DNA from 3 places in the Streptomyces sp. WI03-4A genome. Region 1 is predicted to be linked to each of the others. Evidence: riboswitches for the same ligand, from Rfam matches in the RefSeq annotation. Region 1 holds a riboswitch; each other region holds the start of a gene.

What was found. A riboswitch is a leader RNA that binds a small molecule or an ion and turns the genes downstream of it on or off. The one in region 1 is predicted to bind cobalamin.
Region 2: another riboswitch for cobalamin. It lies ahead of PV343_RS12665 (CbtB domain-containing protein); the one in region 1 lies ahead of PV343_RS13825 (HoxN/HupN/NixA family nickel/cobalt transporter).
Region 3: another riboswitch for cobalamin. It lies ahead of PV343_RS31805 (cobalamin biosynthesis protein); the one in region 1 lies ahead of PV343_RS13825 (HoxN/HupN/NixA family nickel/cobalt transporter).

The regions. Positions count from the first base shown of each region.
Region 1 covers NZ_JARAUO010000010.1:104,615-110,174, reverse strand. The annotation lists gene PV343_RS13830 (PQQ-dependent sugar dehydrogenase) at 1-687, shown strand, start outside; gene PV343_RS13825 (HoxN/HupN/NixA family nickel/cobalt transporter) at 896-2,017, opposite strand; cobalamin riboswitch at 2,044-2,232, opposite strand; gene PV343_RS13820 (hypothetical protein) at 2,318-2,575, opposite strand; gene PV343_RS13815 (hypothetical protein) at 2,783-3,328, shown strand; gene PV343_RS13810 (hypothetical protein) at 3,345-3,815, opposite strand; tRNA gene PV343_RS13805 (tRNA-Thr) at 3,875-3,951, opposite strand; gene PV343_RS13800 (alpha/beta hydrolase) at 4,058-5,560, opposite strand, start outside.
Region 2 covers NZ_JARAUO010000009.1:81,929-87,488, reverse strand. The annotation lists gene PV343_RS12680 (DUF2231 domain-containing protein) at 1-294, shown strand, start outside; gene PV343_RS12675 (hypothetical protein) at 343-789, shown strand; gene PV343_RS12670 (histidine phosphatase family protein) at 829-1,410, opposite strand; cobalamin riboswitch at 1,505-1,660, shown strand; gene PV343_RS12665 (CbtB domain-containing protein) at 1,697-1,918, shown strand; gene PV343_RS12660 (CbtA family protein) at 1,956-2,732, shown strand; gene PV343_RS12655 (MerR family transcriptional regulator) at 2,789-3,199, opposite strand; gene PV343_RS12650 (hypothetical protein) at 3,363-3,800, shown strand; gene PV343_RS12645 (hypothetical protein) at 3,905-4,840, shown strand; gene PV343_RS12640 (DUF1343 domain-containing protein) at 5,000-5,560, shown strand, end outside.
Region 3 covers NZ_JARAUO010000041.1:56,706-62,265, forward strand. The annotation lists gene PV343_RS31785 (class II aldolase/adducin family protein) at 1-36, opposite strand, end outside; gene PV343_RS31790 (GH25 family lysozyme) at 224-988, shown strand; gene PV343_RS31795 (inorganic phosphate transporter) at 1,131-2,384, shown strand; gene PV343_RS31800 (hypothetical protein) at 2,417-2,644, shown strand; cobalamin riboswitch at 2,763-2,904, shown strand; gene PV343_RS31805 (cobalamin biosynthesis protein) at 3,004-3,948, shown strand; gene PV343_RS31810 (cobyric acid synthase) at 3,945-5,453, shown strand; gene cobN (cobaltochelatase subunit CobN) at 5,450-5,560, shown strand, end outside.

The DNA of each region.
Region 1 (5,560 bases):
GCGAAGATGCGCTTCGACGGCACCTCGCTCAGCGGGTACACCGTCGTGCTCGGCGGCATCAAGTTCCACGGGGACCACAACGGCGGCGGCATCGCCTTCGGGCCCGACGGATTCCTGTACGTGACCACCGGCGACGCCCTGGACGAGACGACCTCGCAGAACAAGAACTCGCTCAACGGCAAGATCCTGCGCATCACCAGGACCGGGGCCGCGGCACCCGGCAACCCCTTCGGCAACCGGGTGTACAGCTACGGCCACCGCAACGCGGAGGGCCTCGCGTGGGACTCCCGGGGCCGGCTGTGGGAGAGCGAGATCGGCGGCGCCAAGTGGGACGAGCTGAACCTCGTCGAGAAGGGCGGCAACTACGGCTGGCCGGCCTGCGAGGGCGCCTGCTCCCACGCGGGCATGAAGAACCCCAAGTCGGTCTGGAAGCCGGAGGCGGGAGGCGTCCCCTCGCAGGTCGCGATCGTCAACGACGTCATCTACGTCTCCACGCTGCGCGGCGCGCGGCTGTGGCGGCTGCCGATCGACGCCACCGGCCAGGCGGTCGGGACGGCGACGTCCTACTACAGCGGCGCCTACGGCCGCCTCCGGGCACTGGCCAAGGTGCCGGGCGCGAACCAATTGTGGCTGGGGACCAGCAAGGGCCCTGCCCAGGACAGCATCTACAAGATCGACATCCGCTGAGCCGTCTCCCCCTGTCCCCTCCCCCTCCCCGCCCCTCCCCCGCGCCTCCTTCGGCCGCGCCGGAGGGCAGGCCCCGGGCCGGACGCGCACGCCGGCCCGGGGCTCGGCCTGTACGGGTGTGGGCGGGTAGGGGTGCGGGCGCGTACGGGCATGGGTGTTGGCGGGCACGGGTGTTGACGGGCGGAGGTGTTGGAGGGGTACGGGGACGTCAGCCGGTGTCGGCGGCGCGAGCCGTCCAGCGCTCCTCGACCTTGGCCAGCCGCCAGTAGCCGACGGCCACGGCCCAGACGACCACGAACAGGCCGACGATGACGTAGCCGACGTTGTCCAGGTCCAACCCCGCTATCCAGCCGGTGACCCCGTCGTCCAGGCCGAGCTTGTCGTGCAGGACGCCGACCAGCTCGATGGTGCCGACGAAGAAGGCGACCGCGATGGACAGGCCGGTGATGGTGAGGTTGTAGAAGACCTTGCGCACCGGGTTGGAGAACGCCCACTGGTACGCGAAGTTCATGAACGTCCCGTCGAGGGTGTCGAACAGGCTCATGCCGGCCGCGAACAGCAACGGCAGGCACAGCACCGCGTACCACGGCAGCCCGGCGGCGGCCCCGTTGCCGGCCAGGGCGAGGAGCAGGACCTCCGTCGTCGTGTCGAAGCCGATGCCGAAGAGGAAGCCGAGCGGGAACATCTGGCCGGGCCGGCGGATGGACCGGGTGAGCCGGCCGAGCAGCCGGTTCATGAAACCCCGCGAGTCGAGGTGGGCCTCCAGCGCCGCCTCGTCGTAGTGCCCGGACCGCATCGCCCTGAAGACCCGCAGGATGCCCACCAGGGCCACGAGGTTGAGCGCGGCGATCAGGTACAGGAAGGAGCCGGAGACCGTCGTGCCCACGGTGCCGAGGACCTGGTGGGTCCGGGAGCCGTCGTTCATCAGGGTGCCGGCGAGCTTGGCGCCGCCCGCGACCAGCGCGGCCATGAGGACCACCACGCTGGAGTGGCCGAGCGCGAACCAGAAGCCGACCGACACCGGCCGCTTGCCGTCGGCCATCAGCTTGCGGGTGGTGTTGTCGATCGCGGCTATATGGTCCGCGTCGAAGGCGTGCCGCATGCCGAGCGTGTACGCGGTGACGCCCAGTCCGATCCCGAACGCCTTGGTGCCGACCTCGTAGTGACGCGGAATCACGAGCAGGAACAGGATCCCGAACGCGACCACGTGCAGGGCGACGATCACGGCGAGGAGGCCGGCCGTCCGGACGGTGTCCTCGCGGCGCCACCGGAAGGTCGGGGTGGCGGCGGGCCGGGGCCCGCCCTCGGGCACGCCTGTGGGCACGGTCATACGGTCACGCTCCAGCACCTCGTGGATCAGCTTCGTGATGCCGTGGCCGGTCTCCTGGCTGACGGGTCGACGCGCCCGCCCCTGCCTTCCCGGCCGTGCGGCCAGTGGCGTCCAGGGGGCGGGAACTTCCCGATCACAGTGGCGAGGGCCGCTCCGGACTGCGCCCCTGAGGGCGGTCACCGGTCTTCCCGAACACCACGGCCCGTTCACCCTAGAAGGACGCCCACACCCGCGGCAAGGCGGCCCGTCACCTGCCGGAACGGGAAGTGAGCGCGAGCCGGCCCGCGGCCTCGCCCCGCCTCAGTCCCCGCTGACCCCGCCCGGCGCCTGGCGCCGATTCCCCCGACGGGCGCGCCACCGGTCGAGGACCACCCTGGTGAGCGTGCGCCCCCCACGCGCCCGCCGCCGGTCCGAGGCCGTTCCGATGACGGTGGCCGCGACGGCCCACCAGGCCGCGAACCGCAGCGCCTCCCCCCACGGCACGTCTCCGAACAGCACGCTGCCCAGGAAGCCCGGCAGAGCGGAGAAGAGGCCGACCCCCGCATTGCTCAGCACCATCCGACCCATGTCGTCCCCCCGACGCAGCCCAGCGATCGCTCACGGCACCGCAGGCATCCCGCATGACCCAGGTGGTCCCCGCCGCGCCGTCGTGTACCTCGAGCACCTCGAACCTCTCGTCTTCCTCAGAAGTCGCGCCGGAGCCCCCGGCTCCGCCCCGTGCCGCTGACATGATCCGGGCGACCACAGAAGAACGGGGAAGCAGACATGACCCTCCGCACCCTCGCCGCACTGGGCCTCGCGTGCACCGCGCTGCTCACCGGTTGCGCCACGGACCACGCCACCGCCACCGGGAAGCCACCGCGCCCCACCGGCCCGTCCACGCCGAGCCCGGCAGCGGGCGCGGCGGGCACGACCACGGCGGGCACGGACTCGGCGGCCACCGTCCCTGCGACCACGGCCCCCGAGGGCACATCGGCCGCCCACCCCCTGTTCCACCGGGCACCGGAACTGGACTCGAACGAGATCCTCGCCGGCCGCCAGGAGCCGATCACCGGCAGCGCGAGCTTCGCCTTCGCCGGGGGCAGGAAGGGGGACACCCTGATCCTCGCCGTCCGCTGCCAGGGCCAGGGCCGGGTCGAGGTCACGGTGCGCCCCGTGCACGTCGCCTTCCCGCTGCGATGCCCCGCCGACCGGGCCGACACCGTCTACCACCAGGTACGCGTCACCGGAACGGCCCGCAGCGGCACCGCCTCCGTGCGGGCCTCCTCCACGGTCCGCTGGTCGATGACCATCGGACGCACGAGGTCCTGAGCCGGGAGGCGCCGTGTCAGCCGGTCCACGCGTCACGGTGTCGGTGCCGGCCCAGCCCCACGGCCGAGAACTCGTCCTCTCCGGCGCTCGCGACCACGCCCAGCCGCCGCAGCGCCTGAGAGAGGGGACTGCCGGCGGGCCCGAACGGCCGCCCCTCCTCAAGATGAAGCGGCCCCAGCACGAGGGCCCCGCCGTCCCAGACGGCAGCCCGCTGCTCCCCCACTCCGCCGAAGTACTCGGCCTCCACGTAGGCCACCGGCCCGCCGGCCGACCAGGCGGCGAGCGTCCCCTCGAACCCTCCCGGCAACCGCCAGAACCCCAGAACGCGCTCACCGCCGCCGTCCGTGACCGCATCGAACAGGGCGTCCGTCATCGGCAGGAGAGCCAGCCCCTGCCCGATCGACGTGGGCCGGACGGCGGACAGCTCTCTCGCCGCGGCACTCAGCGCCTCACCTTCCCCGATCACGGCGTACAGGTCGTACCCCATGCCCCCACCCCTGGAACGAAAAAGCCCAGCTAGGACAATGTCCGAGCTGGGCTTCGAATTGGAGCCGCTTTCGGGATTCGAACCCGAGACCTACGCATTACGAGTGCGTTGCTCTGGCCATCTGAGCTAAAGCGGCGTGCTGCCCGCACTATGGTGCGATCGGCAACGTCGGTAAGTCTACACAGTTTCGCGGGGTGCTTCGTACCGGCCCCGGAGGCCGAGGTTCCGGGGCCGGTCGGGGGTCAGGTGCAGCGCTTGCCGACGGGCGGCGGGGTGCCGTGGAGCAGGTAGGTGTCGATCGCCGAGTCGATGCAGGAGCTGCCCCGGCCGTAGGCGGTGTGGCCGTCGCCGACGTACGTCAGCAGGCGTCCCGAGGAGAGCTGGCGGGCGAGGGACTGGGCCCACGGGTAGGGGGTCGCCGGGTCGCGGGTGGTGCCGACCACGACGATCGGCGCGGCCCCCTTGGCCTCGATCCGGTGCGGCTTGCCGGTGGCGTGCACCGGCCAGTACGCGCAGTTCAGCGAGGCCCAGGCCAGGCCTTCACCGAAGACCGGCGACGCCTTCTCGAACTCCGGGAGCGCCTGCTTCACCTGCGCGGGGTTCGCGAAGGCGGACGGCAGGTCCAGGCAGTTCACGGCCGCGTTGGCCATCATCAGGTTGCTGTAGCCGCCCTTGGCGTCACGTTCGTAGTAGCTGTCGGAGAGGGCCAGCAGGCCGGCGCCGTCGTTGTCCTTCATCGCCGAGGTCAGCGCCTCGCGCAGCTGCTCCCAGGCCGCCTGGTCGTACATCGCCGCGATCACCCCGGTGGTGGCCAGCGACTCGCCGAGCTTGCGGCCGCCCGCGTCGCCCGCCGGGATCGGATGGGCGTCCAGCTTGCGGAAGAAGGCCTTGAGGTGGTCGCCGACCTGCGCGGGCGTGGTGCCCTTGCCGCCGAGCGGGCAGTCGGTGTGGCGCACGCAGTCCTTCGCGAACGCCTGGAACGCCGTCTCGAAGCCCGCCGTCTGGCCCAGGTTGAGCCGCCGGGCGTCGAGGGACGGGTCCATCGCCCCGTCCAGCACCAGCCGGCCCACCCGGTGCGGGAACAGCCCCGCGTACGTCGCGCCGAGGAAGGTGCCGTACGACGCCCCCACGTAGTTGAGCTTCGGGTCCCCGAGCACCGCGCGCAGGATGTCCATGTCCCGCGCCGCCTCGACGGTGGACACGTGCCGCAGCAGCCGCGCCGAGTGCGCGCCGCAGCGCTCCGCGAACTTCTTGTACTGCCCGACCAGCGCGTCCGCCTCCCGCTGGTCGTCGGGCGTGGTGTCGGTCTCGGTGAACGTGTCCATCTGGCGGCCGGTGAGGCACTCGACCGGCTCGCTGCGGGCGACGCCGCGCGGATCCATCGCGACCATGTCGTAGCGGGCGCGGATCTCGGCCGGGTAGCCGATCCCGGCGTACTGCTGGAGGTAGCCGATCGCCGATCCGCCCGGGCCCCCCGGATTGACCAGCAGCGATCCGATCGGCTTCGCCTTGCCGGTGGCGTTCTTGCGAGCGACGGCGAGCCGGATGTCGCCCGCGTCGGGCTTGGCGTAGTCCAGCGGGGCCTTCATCGTGGCGCACTGGAATCCGGAGACTCCGCAGTCGTGCCACTGCAGGTGCTGGTGGTAGTACGACGACAGCGCCGTCGGCGTGGAACTCGGCAGCGCGGCCAGCGCCGCCTCCGCCGCACCGCGGGCCGACGTGCTCGGACTCCCGGCGGAGCAGGC
Region 2 (5,560 bases), on a different contig from region 1:
GCGCTGAACCTCGCGGTCACCGTCGCATACGCGGCCGGCTTCGCCTGGCGGCAGGGCGCCGGATACCCCGAGGGGCGGGGCGTCGGGTACGGGCAACTGGCGCTCTCCGTCGTCGCGCTCGCCGTCCTCGGTCTGTCCGGCTACCTCGGCGGCAAACTCGCCTACCGCTACGGCGTCCGGGTGGCCGAGGAGTCGGTCCAGGCCGAGGGATACCGCACCACGTCCGGTCCTGAGGGCGCCCGACGTCACGACGCCCGACGTCACGACGCCCGACCTCACGACGCCGGGCCCTGAGGGCGTCCGCCCTCCGAAATCCCGTACTCCGCACCCCTGGAGGACGACATGGACATCGCCGCTCTCGTCGCCTGGGTGGTCACCGCCCTCGGCGGATTCGTGCTCCTGGCCCGCTGGATCTCCCGCGGCGGCCTGCGGCAGCAGCGGACCGGCACGACCCGCTTCCCGGCCCCCCTCGTCTTCGGGCACTTCCTGCTCGCGGCGGCCGGGCTGATCGTCTGGATCGTCTACCTCGCCGCCGACCGGCCGGCACTCGCCTGGACGTCTTTCTGCGTCCTCGTCGCCGTCGCCCTGCTCGGCTTCGCGATGTTCGCCCGCTGGGTGCCGGTCCACCGCACCGCCGCGCCCGCCTCGGCAGCCGTCGGGGACGCACGGGAGGAGACCACCCCTGCGGAACGGCACCTGCCCGTCCCCGTGGTGGCCGCCCACGGCCTGCTGGGCGCGGCGAGCCTGGTACTCGTCCTGCTGGCCGCGCTGGGCGTGGGCGGCAGCTGAGGCGGCCCGGTCAGGCGGCCGTTCGCCGTTCGCGCTCGCTCAGTGGTCGGGGGACCGGTCGAGGGGCCGGCCGGGAGTCAGGTTCCAGCGGCCCGCGCGGCCACTGAACTCGACGGCGCGCAACGGCGGTACGTCGATCCGCCAGAAGGCCGCCTCGGGCGCTCCCAGCGCCCGTACCGTCACGGCGCGTACGACGTCCGGCTCGACCACCGCGACGGTACGGCCGGAGAACACCCCGTCCTCCGCGAGCCAGTTCGCGATCCGCCCGCAGAACTCCCGCACCGACTCCCCGCCGTGCGGGGCCGCCGCCGGGTCGGACAGCCACCCGGCCACCGCCTCCGGCTCGGCGGCGCTCACCTCGGCGAGCGTCCGGCCCCGCCAGCGGCCCACGTCCAGACCGGCCAGACCGGGCGCCTCGGACGCGTCGAGACCGAGCGCCGAGGCGGTCTGCCGACACCGCACACCGGGAGCCGTCAACGCCCGCCCGGCCCGCGGGAGCAGGCCCGCGGCGGAGCGCGCCCGGGCCGCGGCGCCGTCCTCCAGAGGGCAGCCGTCGTCGAAGCGTGCCTCGCGCAGCGCCGCGCTCATCGCTGGTGAGATCAAGATCACTCGGCTGGTCACGTGCTCACTTTCGCGGTCGACGGCCCTGCAATCACAGGGAATCGGAGGGCAAGGGCGGCCCGGGGAGCGCCTGCGAGCCCCCCGTGCGCTCTTGGCCGTGCCTCCGCTTCGCGGTACCTTCTCGGCGAAATAGACGACGGAACGCGGAAGCCGGTGGGAATCCGGCACGGTCGCGCCACTGTATGCCTCGCCCACGCCGCTCGCGGTACGGGCCGGGGAAGTCAGACCCGCCCCGTTGTCCTGTGCACCACCGAGACGGGACGCGAGTTCCCCAGGAGGTTCTGCCATGGCGCAGTCCGTCGCCCAGCCGACCACAGCCCCCACCGCCACCCCCGCCAAGCTGCCGATCGGCGCGATCGCCCCCTGGGCGGTCTTCTTCGGCATCCTCATGCTCGTCCTGCTCTACTTCGTCGGCGCCGAGCAGGGCGCCACCTCCGTGATGTCCGGCACGGACGTCCACGAGTGGGTGCACGACGCCCGTCACCTGCTCGGCTTCCCCTGCCACTGACGGCGCCCGGTACCGGTACCCAGGTCAAGGACCGTCCATGAACTCGGCAACTGTCCGAAATCTATTGGTGCGTGGCATGCTCGCGGGACTCGCCGCGGGCCTGCTCGCCCTCGTCGTCGCCTACTTCCTCGGCGAGCCGCGCGTCGACTCGGCCATCGCCTACGAAGAGGCGCACTCCCACGAACACGGCATGGAAGCCGTGAGTCGCACGATGCAGTCCACCGGTGGTCTGGCCACCGGCGTCCTCGTCTACGGGGTCGCGTTCGGCGGCATCGCCGCCCTCGCGTTCTGCTTCGCGCTGGGCCGCATCGGCCGCTTCGGGCCGCGCGCGAGCGCGCTGCTCCTGGCGGCGGCCGGTCTGCTCACGGTCTATGTCGTGCCGTTCCTGAAGTACCCGGCCAACCCGCCGTCCGTGGGCGACCCCGACACCATCGGGAAGCGCACCACCCTGTACTTCCTCATGATGCTGCTCAGCGTGCTGCTGGCGATCGCCACCGTGATCCTCGGCAAGCGTCTCGCACCGCGCCTGGGCAACTGGAACGCGACGATGGCCGCGGGGGCGTTCTTCGTCCTGGCCGTCGGGTCGGCGTACGCGTTCCTGCCCACCGTCAACGAGGTCCCCAAGGACTTCTCGGCCACCCTGCTCTGGCAGTTCCGCCTGGCGGCCCTGACCATCCAGTTGACCCTGTGGACGGCCTTCGGGCTCGTCTTCGGGCCGCTGGCCGAGCGGGTACTCGTCCCGAAGGCCGCCCGGCAGGCGGGCGCACGCCCGTCCGCGGCCGCCGAGGCGGGAGCGACACCGGTTCCCCGCTGAGGACGCCGTACGGAAGGGCCCCGGCCGGCGCGACGGCCGGGGCCCTTCCGTACGGCTCAGTCGCCGCCGACGCGTTCGGTGATCGTCTGCCGGTAGTGCGGGCACTGGGTGAAGTCGTCGTGGTCGCAGCGCAGCGCGCACTCGATGAGTTCGAGGGACGCCTGCGCCGCGGCGATCCGCTGCCGCAGCGCGTCCGCCTCCTGCTTCAGCGTCGCGTGCCGGGCCGCCGGATCACCGGTGGAGGTCAGGGAGCGGATGGTCTCCAGCGGCAGACCGGCTTCCTTGGCCCTCAGGATGACGGCGACCCGGGTGACATCGGCGACCGTGAAGCGCCGCCGCCCCGCGCCGTCACGGGCCGGCGCCAGCAGTCCTCTCGCCTCCCAGTGCCGCAGCACATGTGCGGCCAGGCCGTAGCGGCCGGCGAGCTCCCCGATGCTCAACTCGTCTTCGGCGTCGGTTGACTTCATGCCGACATTAAGTCGCAGTCTGGCGGCCATGACCAGTGAACCGCAAAAGCCGTCGCATAGGCGTTCCAGCACCCGCGTCCGTACCCCTACCGGGTAGGGGGTATGGTCTGGGTGGGCGCTCGCGGCGCCTGTCCCATGGGGGATCGCAGGGAAGGGAGGACGTGTGACGACGCGTGGCAGCGCACCCGCACGCCCGGGCGTCGCCCGGTTGTGGGCCGTGTCCACGCTCCTGTTCGGTCTCTTCCTGATGCACGGCGCCCCCGCGACTGCCGTGGGCGGCTGCCATGGCGCCATGGACATGGCCGTCACGGCCGACGGGAGTCACCGCGTTCCGGCCATGTCGGAGCGGGCCGTGTCGTCGCGGCCGGCGGCCGACCGCCTCCAAGTCGCGTCGGGCGTCCCCCCGCACGGGACGCTGTGCGTCGCCGTGCCCGCCCCGAGTGACATCCCGGTGCCTGTCGCGCCGCTCGTCGGCGTGGCCGCGCTCGCGGCACTCGCGGCCTGGGCCCTGCGCTGGGCGTGGGACCCCGACGGGACCCGGCGGCGCGGCCCGCCGGGCGGCCGCCGTCTCCTGCTCCAGGTGTGCATCGCACGGACGTGAGCGGACCGTGCCGGAACCCGCCGCCGGCGGGGTCCTCCGGACTCGGTCCTGCCCACATCGCGCACCCCGCGTGGTGCGCCACCCGGAAAGAACCTCGAACAACGATGACCGCTTCCACCCGCCCCACTCCGCGCAACCGGGCCCGCGCGGCGGCCGGTCTCGCGACCGCGCTGGCGTTCACCCTGGCCGCGTGCGGCTCGTCCGGTGGCTCGTCCCACGACTCGTCCATGCCCGGCACGCACCACGACGGCACCCCGTCGGCGACCGCCCCGGCGGGCCACGGCGCCTCGATGCGCGGCATGCCCGGCATGGGCGGGGCCGTCACCGGCGACGGACTGGCCGACAGCGCGGACGGCTACCGCCTCACCAGCCCCCACGCCACCCTGCCGGCCGGCAGGACGGCTCCGTACCGGTTCACGATCACGGGCCCGGACGGCAGGGCCGTCACCCGCTTCGCCCCCGAGCAGACCAAGCGCATGCACTTCTACGCCATCCGCTCCGACCTGACCGGCTTCCAGCACCTCCATCCCACGATGGCCGCCGACGGCACGTGGACCGCCGAGCCGGCCGCCCTGACACCGGGCTCCTGGCGCGTGTTCGCCTCCTTCGCACCCGGCGGCGGAAGCGGCGAGGGCAAGGACCTCGTCCTCAGCCGGACCCTCACCGTCCCCGGCGAGGCCACCACGGCCGCGCTGCCCCCGGCGGCGCACTCGGCCCGGGTCGACGGCTACACCGTCACCGTGTCCGGCGAACCCATGGCCGGCATGGCCCACCCGCTGGCCGTGCGCGTCACCAAGGACGGCGAGCCCGTCACCGATCTCCAGCCCTACCTGGACACCTACGCCCACCTGACCGCCTTCCACCGGGGCGACGCGGCCTTCGCCCACCTCCACCCCACCACCCCCGTCCGCGGCGACCACGGGGGCCCGGAGCTGTCCTTCCACGCGGAACTGCCCACGGCCGGTGACTGGCGGCTCTTCCTCCAGTTCCGCACCGGCGGCAGGCTGCACACCGCCGCCCTGACCCTGCGCGTCGGCTGACCCTGCGCGTCGGCTGACCGGAACCTCCCGACGGACCCCCGGCACGAACCACCGGTTGCTCGGAAATCACTGGACATCCCAGTACATTTCCGAGCACCGCTTCGCGTGGTTCAAGAGGTTCGAGAGGTTCGAGGCGTCACCGGCAGACGGGGGCAGAGGATGAGCACGGACGGCCGGGTCGCGGTGACGCCCGGGATCGCGCGCCTGCACGCGTCGCCCGGGCTCGCCGGGCCGGGCCGCCTGGGCCTGGTGACCAACCAGACCGGTGTGCTGCCCGACCTGCGGCCCGTCGCCCCCGCGCTGCTCGACGCCGGCGCGCGGCTTGTCGCCCTGTTCGGTCCCGAGCACGGGCTGCACGGGTCCGCCCAGGCCGGCGCGAGCGAGGCCGCCGGGCCGGACCCCGGCACCGGCCTGCCCGTCCACGACACCTACCGGTGCGGCGGCGAAGACCTCGACAAACTGCTGGCCGACAGCGGCGTCGACGCCCTGGTGTACGACCTCCAGGACATCGGGGCCAGGTTCTACACCTACGTGTGGACCATGTTCGACCTGATGGTCTCGGCCGCCCGTACGGGCGTACGGTTCGTGGTCGCCGACCGGCCGAACCCGCTCGGCGGACTCGTCAGCGAGGGCCCGAGGCTCGACCCGGCCTGGGCCAGCTTCGTCGGACGCGCCCCGGTCCCCGTAAGGCACGGCCTCACCTGCGGCGAACTCGCCCGG
Region 3 (5,560 bases), on a different contig from region 1:
GTCCGTGCCGTGCGTGCCCCGCCGCTGTTCCGCCATGCCGCGATCCTGCCAGCCGGACCGGCGGGGGCGGTCCGGGCGCCCGTTTCCGGCCGGAAGTCGTGCCCCCGAACGAGTGGACCTGGTCTGAACCGTCCGGAATCGGCCTGGTTCCCGGGAGTGCCGGTCATTCAATGAGCTTTCCCGATCGCCCGAACGACGGTCCACCGCCACTCCAGGGGGACGCATGGTCCGTGACCGCACACCCTCCCGCTCCCGCCGCCGCGCCGCCGCCCTCGCCGCCGCCGCGCTGGCCCTCGCGGGCGCCCAGGACGCGTCCGCCGTGCCCGCCGGGTCGCCCGCGACCTCGCTGGGGCTGCCGATGGGGCACGACGTCTCGTCACACCAGAAGCACGTCGACTGGCCGGCCGCGCGGTCGGAGGGCGCCCGGTTCACCTACGTCAAGGCGACCGAGTCGACGACCTACCGCAACCCCTACTTCCACCGGCAGTACGCCGGCGCGCGCCGTGCGGGGCTGATCCGCGGCTCGTACCACTTCGCACGCCCGGACCGCTCCTCGGGCGCGCGGCAGGCGTCGTACTTCGTGCGGCACGGCGGCGACTGGCGGGCGGACGGCTGGACGCTGCCGCCCGCGCTCGACATCGAGTACAACCCGTACAACCGGAAGCACCGCTGCTACGGGCTGGGGTGGAAGCGGATGGTCCGCTGGATCCGGTCCTTCAGCGACGAGGTGGCGCGCGAGACCGGCCGCCGGCCGGTGATCTACACCACCGCCGACTGGTGGGACGCGTGCACCGGTGACACCCGCGCCTTCGCCGCCGGCCACGCGCTGTGGATCGCCCGTCACGGCACGTCGGACCCCGGATCGCTGCCGGGCGGATGGTCGGACTGGACCTTCTGGCAGTACGGCGTCAGGGGCGGTCTGCCGGGTGACCAGAATCTCTTCAACGGGCCGCCGTGGCGGCTACGGGCCTTCGCGCGGGGCTGGTAGCCAAGGGGCGGCTGGGGCGTCGGGGCGGACGACATCCGGAACCTCTCTCACAGACACCGTCACGCCTGCCTCAGTTCACCTTCCGTTCACCCAGATTGCCTACGGTCCAACAGCCAACGACCTCGAACGATTGCCTGGGTAAATGGAAAGCTTCTCGCTGATCCTCGCGATTGTGGTGGTAACCGCACTCGCGTTCGATTTCACGAACGGTTTCCACGACACCGCCAACGCGATGGCCACGACCATCTCGACCGGCGCGCTCAAGCCCAAGGTCGCGGTGGCCATGTCCGCCGCGCTCAACCTTGTAGGCGCATTCCTCTCGGTGGAGGTCGCCAACACGATCTCCAAGGGTCTCGTGGACGAGACCGGCATCCGGCCCGAGGTCATCTTCGCCGCCCTGGTCGGCGCGATCCTCTGGAACCTGCTGACCTGGCTGGTGGGGCTCCCCTCCAGCTCCTCGCACGCCCTGATGGGCGGCCTGATCGGCGCCACCGTCGCCTCCGCCGGCTTCGGCGCGGTCCACGGTGACGTGCTGGTCACCAAGGTGCTGCTGCCGGCGGTCGCCGCCCCGGTGGTGGCGGGTCTGGCGGCCATGCTCTCCACTCGCTTCTCCTACGCCATCGGCAGCAAGGCGGACGGCGAGGCCACCCGCAAGGGCTACCGCGCCGGCCAGATCGCCTCGGCCGGTCTGGTCTCCCTCGCGCACGGCACCAACGACGCGCAGAAGACCATGGGCATCATCACCCTGGCGCTGATCGCGGGCGGCGCCGTCTCGCCGGGCTCCAACCCTCCCACCTGGGTGATCCTCTCCGCGGGCCTGGCCATCGCGCTCGGCACCTACATCGGCGGCTGGCGCATCATCCGCACCATGGGCACCGGCCTGACCGACCTGGAGCCGCGTCAGGGCTTCGCCGCCCAGACCAGCGCGGCCACCGCCATCCTGGCCTCCTCGCACCTCGGCTTCTCCCTCTCCACCACCCACGTGGTCTCCGGCTCGGTCATGGGCACGGGTCTGGGCCGCAAGGGCGGTGTGGTCCGCTGGTCCACCGCGACGCGCATGCTCATCGCCTGGGTGCTCACCCTCCCGGCCGCCGCGCTCGTCGGCGCGCTCGCCGAGTCCGTCACGGACCTGGGTGACTGGGGCACCGCGGTCGTCGCCGTCTTCCTGGTCGCCGCCAGCGCCGCGATCTGGAAGTACTCCCGGCGTGAGGTCGTGGACCACACCAGCGTCGTCGCCGGCCCGGCCGAGGAGCCGCCCGGCGTGGTGACCACCGCGATCGCCATGGTGACCCCGCCGCCCACCGGCACCGTCACCGAGGACCTCACGGCCACGATCCCGGCCCCGGTCCCGACCGAGCCCGCGACCCCGGCGGTCCCGCCGGCCGCAGCGGTCTGACCCCGAGCACCCGGTACTGAAGGAAGCAACCCATGAAGATCGACTGGGCGGCCATCGGCTCCGTCTTCGGCGTCAGCCTCGCGTTCGCGGTGGGCCTGGTGGCCCTGTTCACCCTCGGCATCAACGGCCTGGCGCGGCGCGAGAAGGCCGCCGCGCAGGGCGGCTCGGCGGCGCTCGCCGCCACCGGCGCGTACGTCTGCTTCGCGGCGTGCACGGCCGCGGTGGCCTACGGCATCTACCTGATCGTCGTCAAGCCCTGACGCACCGTTCGGAAGGCCCCCCGCCGGAGAGTTCCGGCGGGGGGCCTTCCGGCTGCCCGCCTCGTATCGGTGTGGGCCTCAGCACACTCTTCCCCCGCAGGTCACAGGCAAGTTGACGGCCCTTCCGGGCGCGTGGTGGACTGCCCAGGCCATGTACGGCGGCAGAAGAGGAAGCCGGTGCGAATCCGGCGCGGTCCCGCCACTGTCACCGGGGAAGTGTCCCCGGGAGCCAGGAACTCTCACCGCCGGTCTCGTCGAACCAGGGCGCGGACACCCTGAGTGAGGACATATCGCCATGCGCGGCTGCCGACCGACGTTCACCCACCGGACCCCGCCTGCCCTGACGACCGGCTGACCCGATGGGTGCCGATCGCTGCTACGCGTACGGCGCCGCCGCCGGCCTCCTCGGCGACCTGCTCCTCGGCGATCCGCGCCGGGGGCATCCGGTCGCCGCGTTCGGGCGGGCCGCCGGGGCCGTGGAACGGGTGCTGTGGCGCGACCACCGCGGGTGGGGCGCGCTGCACACCGGCGTGTGCGCCGGAGCCGCTGTCGCGCTCGGGGCGCTGGCCGAACGCGCCGTACGCCGCTCCCCCGCCGCCACCCTCGCGCTGACCGCGGCCGCCACCTGGTCCGTCGTGGGGGGCACTTCGCTCGCCCGGGAGGCCCGGGCCGTCGGGCGCGCCCTGGAGTCCGGCGACGTGCCGGCCGCCCGCGCGCGGCTGCCGCATCTGTGCGGCCGCGACCCGCACGCGCTGGACGCCGACGGGATCGCCCGCGCCGTGGTCGAGTCGGTCGCCGAGAACACCTCCGACGCCGTCGTCGGCGCCCTGGTGTGGGGTGCCGTAGCCGGCGTGCCGGGGCTGCTCGGCTTCCGGGCCGTCAACACCCTGGACGCGATGGTGGGGCACAGGTCGCCCCGCCACCTGCGCTACGGCTGGGCCTCCGCCCGCCTCGACGACGTCGCCGGCTGGCCGGGCGCGCGGCTCACCGCCGTGCTCGCCGCGGCGGCCGGGCCCGACCCGCGCGGCGCCCTGCGCGCCTGGAAGGCGGACGCGCACCGGCACCCGAGCCCCAACGCCGGTCCGGTGGAGGCGTCGTTCGCGGGCGCCCTGGGGGTGCGCCTCGGCGGGACGCTGTCCTACGCCGGCCGGGTCGAGCACCGGCCCGTGCTGAACGGGACGTCCGGGCGGGCCGTCCGGGTCACGGACATCGACCGGGCCGTACGGCTCTCCCGCCGCGTCGGCCTGCTCGCGCTCGGCGTCACGGCCGCGGCGCGCCTCCTCGTGAAGGGACGTGGCAAGTGAACGGTGGGCTCCTCGTCGCCGGCACCACCTCCGACGCCGGCAAGAGCGTCGTGACGGCCGGGATCTGCCGCTGGCTGGTGCGCCAGGGCGTGAAGGTGGCGCCGTTCAAGGCGCAGAACATGTCGCTGAACTCGTTCGTGACGCGCGAGGGCGCGGAGATCGGGCGGGCGCAGGCCATGCAGGCCCAGGCGTGCCGGATCGAGCCGACCGCGCAGATGAACCCCGTGCTGCTCAAGCCGGGCGGGGAGCAGAGCAGCCAGGTGGTGCTGCTGGGCAGACCGGTGGGCGAGATGAGCGCGCGCGGCTACCACGGCGGCCGTCAACAGCGGCTGCTGGGCACGGTGCTGGACTGCCTGGCCGAGTTGCGGGGCACGTATGACGCGGTGATCTGTGAGGGGGCGGGAAGCCCGGCCGAGATCAACCTGCGGCGCACCGACATCGTCAACATGGGCATCGCGCGGAACGCCCGACTGCCCGTGCTGGTGGTGGGCGACATCGACCGCGGGGGCGTCTTCGCCTCCTTCTTCGGCACCGTCGCCCTGCTCTCCCCCGAGGACCAGGAGCTGATCGCCGGGTTCCTGGTGAACAAGTTCCGGGGCGACGTCGGCCTGCTGGAGCCGGGCCTCGACATGCTCCGGGACCTCACCGGACGGCCGGCGTACGGCGTGCTGCCGTTCCGGCACGGGCTCGGCATCGACGAGGAGGACGGACTGCGGGTCTCCTTGCGCGGCACCGTGCGGGAGTCCACCGTCGCTCCCCCGGTCGGCGAGGACGTGCTGCGGGTCGCCGTGTGCGCGATCCCGCTGATGTCCAACTTCACCGACGTGGACGCGCTGGCCGCCGAACCGGGCGTCGTGGTGCGGTTCGTGGACCGGCCGGAGGAACTGGCCGACGCCGACCTGGTGGTGGTCCCGGGCACCCGCGGGACCGTGCGGGCCCTCGCCTGGCTGCGGGAGCGCGGCCTCGCCGACGCGCTGCGCGCCCGGGCCGCCGAGGGGCGGCCGACCCTCGGCATCTGCGGCGGCTTCCAGATCCTCGGCGAGCACATCGAGGACGAGGTCGAGTCGCGGGCCGGGGAGGTCCCCGGGCTCGGACTGCTGCCGGTGCGGGTGCGGTTCGCCCGCGAGAAGACCCTGACCCGGCCCACCGGCGAGGCCCTGGGCGAACGGGTCGAGGGCTACGAGATCCACCACGGGGTGGCCGAGGTGCTGGGCGGGGACGCCTTCCTCGACGGCTGCCGGGTCGGGCCGACCTGGGGCACGCACTGGCACGGCTCGCTGGAGTCGGACGGCTTCCGGCGGGCCTTCCTGCGCGAGGTGGCGGCCGCCGCGGGACGCCGCTTCGTGCCGGCCCCCGACACCTCGTTCGCCGCGCTGCGCGAGGAGCAACTCGACCGGCTCGGCGACCTGATCGAACAGCACGCGGACACGGACGCGCTGTGGCGGCTCATCGAGTCGGGCGCGCCGCAAGGACTGCCTTTCATTCCACCGGGAGCGCCCGCATGAGCACTGTGTTGTTGTTGTCGACCGCCGACACGGACCTGCTGGCGGCCCGGGCCTCCGGCGCGGACTACCGCATCGGGAACCCGACCCGGGTCGACGTGTCCGGGGAG